2 regions of the Ruminococcus sp. 1001136sp1 genome follow, and region 2 is predicted to be linked to the other one. Evidence: riboswitches for the same ligand, from Rfam matches in the RefSeq annotation. Region 2 holds a riboswitch; the other holds the start of a gene.
The links. Region 2 has a riboswitch for tetrahydrofolate ahead of folE (GTP cyclohydrolase I FolE). Riboswitches for the same ligand answer to the same signal wherever they lie in the genome.
Positions count from the first base shown of each region.

Region 1: another riboswitch for tetrahydrofolate. It lies ahead of ABHC48_RS12230 (folate family ECF transporter S component); the one in region 2 lies ahead of folE (GTP cyclohydrolase I FolE).

Region 1 is NZ_JBDPGY010000012.1:75,944-80,114, reverse strand. Features, by position in the region: gene ABHC48_RS12235 (GNAT family N-acetyltransferase) at 109-864, shown strand; gene ABHC48_RS12230 (folate family ECF transporter S component) at 1,075-1,635, opposite strand; THF riboswitch at 1,722-1,823, opposite strand; gene ABHC48_RS12225 (hypothetical protein) at 2,350-3,507, shown strand; gene ABHC48_RS12220 (amidohydrolase family protein) at 3,488-4,171, opposite strand, start outside.
Region 2 is NZ_JBDPGY010000018.1:3,227-7,397, forward strand. Features, by position in the region: gene ABHC48_RS15425 (aminopeptidase P family protein) at 1-1,234, opposite strand, end outside; THF riboswitch at 1,368-1,464, shown strand; gene folE (GTP cyclohydrolase I FolE) at 1,716-2,273, shown strand; gene ABHC48_RS15435 (HD domain-containing protein) at 2,270-2,767, shown strand; gene folP (dihydropteroate synthase) at 2,807-3,616, shown strand; gene folK (2-amino-4-hydroxy-6-hydroxymethyldihydropteridine diphosphokinase) at 3,731-4,171, shown strand, end outside.

The DNA.
Region 1 (4,171 bases), on a different contig from region 2:
TCTGCAAGATGTGTAAAAAGCAATCTGTCTTATAACAGACTATTTTCAGTTGCATTGCTGGATACAATTATGTATAATGACCCTAAACTTATAAAAGAAGGTTTTTTTATGGATAAAATCATTAAAGAAATTGAAGATATGTCACTAAATGCATGGCCCTCCCATAAAATGGAGCTTTATGATGGATGGATTCTCCGTTTTTCCTATTTTTATACACATAGAACAAACAGTGTGGAGCAGTTCGGAACTTCTACCCTTTCCTGGAGGGAAAAGGTTTCTTTCTGCGAAGCAGAGTATGCCCGACTGGGCAGCCCTGCAATTTTTAAGATCAGTCCTCTGGTTTCTCCGGATTTTGATTATCTTCTGGAAAACCGCAACTACGAAATCCAGCATACAACAAATGTTATGGCAGCCTCACTGGATGGAGCAGATCTTTCTGCGCCTTGCGATCTGGTAACTCTTACTGACGATATTCCAGATATTTGGATTGAAAGTCTTTTTGATCTGAAAGGCACCATTAATCCTGTTCACCGTGCTGTAGTTCCATCCATGTATCATGCCATCGTAAAAGACACCGTATGCGCCTCCATCTGGAGTAACGGAAAAATTATTGCAACCGGGCTTGGCATTCTGGATCGAAATTATATTGGATTGTACGCTATCCATGTTCGCGAAGATTTCAGACACAAGGGTTATGCTCGTCAGATTTGTACTGCACTTCTAAAAGAAGGAAAAAAGAAAGGCGCAACTAAGGCCTATCTTCAGGTAGTAGAGGGAAACACTCCAGCACGTAATCTTTATGAATCACTTGGACTTCATTATCTCTACACCTATTGGTTCCGGGTTCAGACACATACAAACTGAAAACTTTTCAGAGCATGTTTAAAAAAGGCTGCGATCAGTGTTTATCCTGATCACAGCCTTTTATTTGGGAATCGTATTTTTTGACTTATTCAACAAGTTGATTTCTCAAACAATCAACTTTCCAGTAAGTGCATTGCTTCATAATCCATCTTATGCCATATTATTTAATTTGGGGTTTTGTATATAATTCAGCTCCTGGACTGCTGCCATTTATACGGTCTTCTTCTCCAGCTTAGCAGGTCTTATGTTTCCTACAACCATGCCTGTAAGCGGGCTGAAATAAAGAAGACTGGTAAGTACGCAGTAGATTGGAGTCATGATTGCAAACTGTACAAGACGTCCTGGCATAATTGCATAGAAGTTTGCTCCGATCATTACCAGTCCTGCAGTGGTCAGTCCAAGTGTTCCCACTACGCCAGAGACTGCAATTGCGACACACATAACAACAGTCTTTACTTTTCTGTTCTTTTCAGCCATTAGTTTTCCAGCCAGTCCGGGGATCACACCCCAGGCAACTGCTGATAAAGTAATCAGTGGATTAACTCCATAGCCTTTCATAAAACATCCAATGATATCGGCAACAGCACCTTCTACACCACCAGCTACAGGTCCCATCCAAAGACCTGCCAATACAGTGGCGACAGTCCCCAATGTAATTCGATATACACCAAGATCAATTACCAGAACGCGTGACAGCACAAGCTGGATTGCTACCAGCAGTGCAAGGAATACAAGAGTCTTAACACTCCATGTCTGTTTGTTTTTACGCATAAAAAAAACACCTCCATAATGATTAAAATAACAGAGTAGTTACCATAAATAATAATCCCTCCACATTATGAGATGTTCTCACATGTAGCAACGGGTGCGGAAAATATATCGTAAACAGTCCTGCTGCTTTTCGTTTCACGGCGACTCCCCAGCCAATGAACACTTGACGCATAAATTCCTACTTCGCTATTATTTATTTAAAATGATTATAGCACAAAATATAGAAATTTCAATATGTATTTGTTATAATATTCACATAAATAAATTAGTCGTTACTGTTTACTGGTAACGTTCCGCGAGTGTTTTTTGTGAACAAAGTTCACAGAAAACCCGAGAATCTTAGCGCGAAATCATGCGAATGCATGATTTCTGTGCATCGCGAAGCGCGTTACTGTTCACTGACAAATGTTTGTGCATACTCTCCTCTTTTTCGCATATTCTAAGAATATCTTCCCTTATATAGGAAAAATATTTGACAAAAAGGAGTGTTTCTATGAATATAAAATCCACAAACAAATCATCCTGCCAAAAACAGTCGCCACTACAGAATCCTTACAATGTTTTTTATAATAATTACATGAATACAAATGCTACTACAGAATGTACAGGACTTGGCTATCGTATGCCAGATAACTCGGAGGAATGGAATGCATACCGAGAGGTTTTCGATTTTCTTCCTGTACCATTTCCGGATTCGGAGGATACAAAGCAACAATGAAAAATTTCACAAAACTATTACTTGGCTCTTTGGTACTGTTCTCTCTGTCAGGATGTACTGCCGGTGATATAATCACCAGCTATACTTCTACTTCTGATCAGAGTGAAACCACCTTACAGAACACTTCAGAAACGCCCAAACAGCGTGTTTATATGGATGAAATCAAAGGAACCCTTAAGGATTTCACCGGTGCCACCCTGACTATGGAAAGTCAGGAACAAACTTACGTTTTTGATCTTTCTGAAGCAACTTTGGAATGCGAAGATGGCATGATCACTGGAGATGAAATCAGTGTCATTTATGAGGGTCAGCTCTCTAACAAGGATACCAGCACTGTAAAAGCATTGAAAGTAGTAGACGACTTTCACAAAAAGAATCAGCTGGAAGTACGAAAGGCCTATGGGGAAGTACAGAGTCTGACTCCAAATACCATTACCATAAAAAATAAAAAAGGCAAAACAGCCACCTATCCAATCACTGGAACTGAACAATATTATCAGAATGGCATCCGCACCGGTGTATGGGTATACATTCATTTTAAAGGCAAGTTTGCTTCCAGTCAGGATACCCAAAGTTCTTCTCTTAATGCCAGTCATCTGAAAGTACTAAGCATTTCAGATATTGATCCGCTTACACTTCCAGATCCAACACCAACACCAGATCCTGCACAGGTTTCTGCCGATGACTCAGCAAAAGAACAGCAGATTCATGCAGAAATTCAGAATATTTCCCTGAATACACTCACAGTTCTTCCCTCTGGCTCTGATAGCACAATAAATGTAGACTTGTCTCAGATTCCTTCTTACTTTAAAGGTGGAACAGCGCCAGGCTCCTATGTAACCATAACTTGCACTGGACAATTTCAGGGAAATTCACTGGATGGTGTTACTGTTACAGCAGTCACCGGTGATGATCCGGATTCTCTTGGAAGCCGGGAAATTACCAGCTCAGTCAGCGGTACAATTATAGGCCATACAGCAAATACCGTCACACTTCAAACTGGCGATGGCGCAACCATAACCTGCTTTACAGAAGGGGCAAAGGATACCTCCACCAGTAATATGGAATCCGGCGCAAGTATCTGCATTACCTTTGATCCTACAAAATCCAAAAATTCCAACATTTATACATCTATCAAGATTCAGGACGCCTGAAGGTGTCCTGAATCCTTTTCTCTCCATCTGCCAGCCAGGCTCTCACATCCCCGGATTCTCCCAGAATGTCCATAAATGCCTGGTATTCATCCATTAAGCCCTTCCCATGTAAGACCATATAAGCTCCTGCATCACTTCCAAGAGCCACCTTTGCTCGGTACTTGTATGCCAGACGAAGGTTCTTTGTGGCCAGTTCTATAATAGGATCAAGCACTGATTCCTTATATCTTCCACATCCACGAAGATTTCGAATTGTCACAAGAGTAGGAACCCATACACTATCACTGTCAGCTAATTCTCTGATTGTTTCCGGATCAATATAATTTCCATGTTCTACTGAATCCACACCAGCTTCCACAGCTGCCTGTACACCATAAATTCCATTGGTATGGCTCATCACCGCCATCCCTTCTTCATGGGCGATATGTACCATCTCACGGACTTCTTTCCTGTCTAAAGGCGTTCCGGTAATCTGTCCATGGTTATTAAAATCCAGAAGTCCCGTGGTCATAATTTTAATAAAATCTGCCCCTTTGTTTTTCGCTTCTTTCAAAAGGACATGGTATTCTTTCATAGTGTCAAAACCTTTTCCCACGATAGAGCCATAGTGTCCATTTTTATGGATGGCAAAAATAGGAGTACGATAATCAATTCCATATTCTGG
Region 2 (4,171 bases):
TTGTGCGGGTGGTATCTGTAGTACCTTCGTAATAGTGTCCGCCTGTGTCTGCCAGAAGGAAATTGCCAGGCTCAATGGCAATATCTGTCTCTGGTGTTGCAGAATAATGGTTGATTGCAGCATGAATGCCATAAGAAATAATGGGGTCAAAGCTGTTGTCGATAAAGTTCTCCTGCTGGGCACGGAAGCTGTACAGCTTCTCTCCTGCGCTTAACTCTGTCATTGTAATTCTGCCAACATTTTTCTTTAGCCAGCAGATGAATTTGGTAAGCGCAACTCCGTCTTTGATATGAGCGATACGTTCATTTTCTACTTCTACTGGATTTTTAATTGATTTTGGAAGAAAAGTCAGGTTGGCTTCATCCAGAATCGTTACTTCCTTCGGAATACTGTTTACCAGACGACAGTTGGCTTTCTTTTTACAAAGAAGAACTGTCATGTCTTTCTCAAATGTTTTTACATATTCATAAATGCTGTCATAGGGCAGAATGGTTACGCCATCCTTAGATAATGCGTCCAGAATTGAAGCCGAAAATGCTTTTTCATTTGCAAACAGCCTGATTTCTGTTTTTGTCATTATCAGATAAGAGAGAACAACCGGACAGCAATGTACATCGCCGCCACGAATATTCAGCAGCCATGCAATGTCATCCAGAGAAGTCAGTACAAATCCATCTGCACCTTTCTCTTCCATTGATTTACGGATTCTTGCACATTTGTCAGCACGGGATTCGCCTGCCCATTTTACATCCAGTTCCATAACCGGTTCGCAGGAAAGTGCCGGACGATCTTCCCAGATTTCTCCTACCAGATCAGAATCCGTCTGAAGAGTGGCTCCTTTTTTTGCAAGAAGTTCGGCCAGTTCATCTGCTTCTTCGGCGCTGACGGTTCTTCCGTCAAAACCAAGGCACATTCCCTCGCCTAATTTTTCTTCCAGAAACTGGTGCACAGTGGGAACATCTGGTTCTCCCATTTTAAAAAGCTCTACACCCGTTCCCTCCAGCTGTGCGGCCGCCTGGATGAAATATCTTCCATCTGTCCACAATCCAGCCATATCCTGCATGATGACTGCTCTGCCGGCAGATCCGGTAAAACCTGTAATATATTTTCTGCACTTAAAGTATTCTCCTACATATTCAGATGCATGAAAATCATCTGTGGGAACAAGATAAGCATCTATTTTCTTCTCTGCCATTACTTCCCGAAGTGCGGTGATTCGTTCTTTAACTGTCATAAAACTGACTCCTTCCAGTGAATTTTGTCTATTCCTATTATAATATCCACGTTACCCTTTCGCAACCTGTTTAAGAAAAAACACTTTTCTATTCCCAAAAGACGTGATATACTAACTTTCGAAATGAATGATATGCAAAATAGGATTTTATGCGTCAAGTGTTCGGTGAATGGGGAGTTGTCATTGAAACGAAAAGCACGTCTTACGGTATATTATCCGCACCCGTTGCAAGCACTATAAGAGGGATATCTCATATTGTGTCAGAGCCTGCCTGAAAGGGATTTTCTACAAGACGCACGTTGCGATTTGTGGAAACGTTTTTTAACAGACTCAAGGGAATGTTTTCGACATACATTCTATCACAATTGGAGATATCCTTTTTTGCGTATTAAGCAGGCAGATATTCGAATTCGAAAATCCTTCCCCGGTTTTATCAAAAAAGGATAGTCTCCGCAATCAAATACAAAGGAGGTTATTTTTAATGGTTGACAAACAAAAAGTAGAACAGGCCATCCGCCTGCTTCTGGAAGGAATCGGTGAGGATATTACCCGGGAGGGACTGATTGATACTCCCGACAGAATTGCACGTATGTGCGAGGAAATTTACGGTGGTCTCGATCAGGAAGCAGATCCCCATTTACTGAAGCAGTTTCCAGTAGAAAATAATGAGATCGTATTGGAAAAAGATATTACTTTTTACTCTATGTGCGAGCATCATCTGATGCCTTTTTATGGTAAGGCGCACCTGGCTTATATTCCCGATGGAAAAGTCACAGGATTAAGCAAGCTGGCACGTACGGTAGAGGTTTATGCCAGAAGACCGCAGATCCAGGAACGCCTCACAGTACAGATTGCGGACGCTCTGGAGCGTGCCCTCTCTCCGAAGGGAATTATGGTTATGCTGGAAGCAGAACACACCTGCATGACCATGCGAGGCGTTAAAAAGCCAGGAAGCAAAACAATTACGACTGTAACCCGCGGAGCCTTCAAAGAAGATAAGGAGCTGCAGAAAATGTTCCTTTCCATGGTCGGAAAATGAGCAGTTCTTTTTCTGAAACAAACCGTATTTCTTTAATCTGGCGGCATCCCCTTTATCAAAAGCACTGTAAGAAAATACAGGAGCTTGAAAAAGATCGTATTTTCTGCAGACATACGCCGGAACACTTTCTGGATGTTGCCAGGCTGATGTATATTTATTCTCTGGAAAACAAGCTTAATCTGTCCAGGGAAATCATTTATGCCACTGCTCTTCTTCATGACATTGGCCGTGCGCAGCAATATCTGTCGGGTATTTCTCATGACATTGCAGGAGCTGAAATAGCCGGAAAGATTCTGGCAGATCTGCATTTTACAGAGCAGGAAAAAGAGGAAATATTATCTGCGATCAGTCAGCACAGGACGGATGGATCTGATAATGTGTTGGCTATGCTGCTATATAAGGCTGATAAAAAGTCCAGAAATTGTTTTTCATGTTCAGCAGCTTCAGAATGTTACTGGCCTTCTGAGAAAAAAAATCTGACAATTGAATATTAAGCCTTCTAAAAAATCTAACAGAAAGGATGGTTTCTATTTATGAAAATTGGAAATCGTTTTTTTGATACACAAAATCACACTTATATAATGGGAATTTTAAATATTACTCCTGATTCTTTTTCCGATGGCGGGAAATGGAATCATTTAGATGAAGCTTTGCGGCATACAGAAGCCATGATCGCGGATGGTGCGGATATTATCGATATTGGCGGGGAGTCTACGCGTCCCGGACACACGCCGGTCAGTGCAGAGGAAGAAGCTCAGAGAGTTTTGCCCGTTATCGAAGCGGTCAGAAAACGTTTTGACATTCCCATTTCTGTAGATACCTTCAAAAGCAGCGTGGCAGAAAGTGCGATTCAGGCCGGTGCAGATCTGGTCAACGATATCTGGGGATTAAAATATGATTCTGAAATGGGCGCTGTAATTGCCAAATATGATGCTGCATGCTGTCTCATGCACAATAAGTCCAATACAGAATATAACAATTTTCTCATTGATATGCTTTCTGAGACACAGGAATGTGTCAATCTTGCAAGAAAAGCAGGAATCAAAGATGAGAAAATCATTCTCGATCCAGGGGTTGGATTTGGAAAAACATTTGAGATGAATCTGGAAACTATGAATCATCTGGAGCTTTTTAAGAATCTGGGCTTTCCGGTTCTTCTTGGCACCTCACGCAAGTCGATGATCGGACTGGCACTTGACCTGCCTGTAGACCAGCGTGTAGAGGGAACACTGGCTACCAGTGTAATTGGTGTGATGAAGGGCTGTTCTTTTGTGCGTGTTCATGATGTCAAGGAGAACAGACGCGTGATCCAGATGACAGAAGCAATTTGGGGTTGTAATTGAGAGTAAAGAGGACATTCGCAATCCGCTTTGCTACTTGCTCATGAACGCAGTCGCGAAACGATTGCGTTCAAATTCCTCAAAATTGTAAATAGTCAACAGAAAGGAACAACTGTTATGGATGAAACCAGATTTGATAAAATAGAAATTAAAGAACTGGAAATTTTTGCCAACCATGGTGTCTATCCGGAAGAAAATGTACTTGGACAAAAATTTGTTATTTCTGCCACCCTCTTTACCCACACACGTCAGGCCGGGTTAACGGACGATCTGTCTGCTTCTATCAATTACGGGGAAGTCAGCCACATGATTACAGATTTCACCAGAAAACATACTTTTAAGCTTCTGGAAGCGCTTGCAGAAAATCTTGCAGAGATGCTGCTCGACTCTCTTTCCGATCTGGAACAGATCACACTGAAAATTGAAAAGCCCTGGGCTCCTGTTGGTCTTCCACTGAAAACCGTATCTGTGGAAATCACAAGAAAATGGCATACTGCATACATTGCTTTTGGCTCTAATATGGGAGATAAAAAGCTGTTCATCGACAATGGGATACGT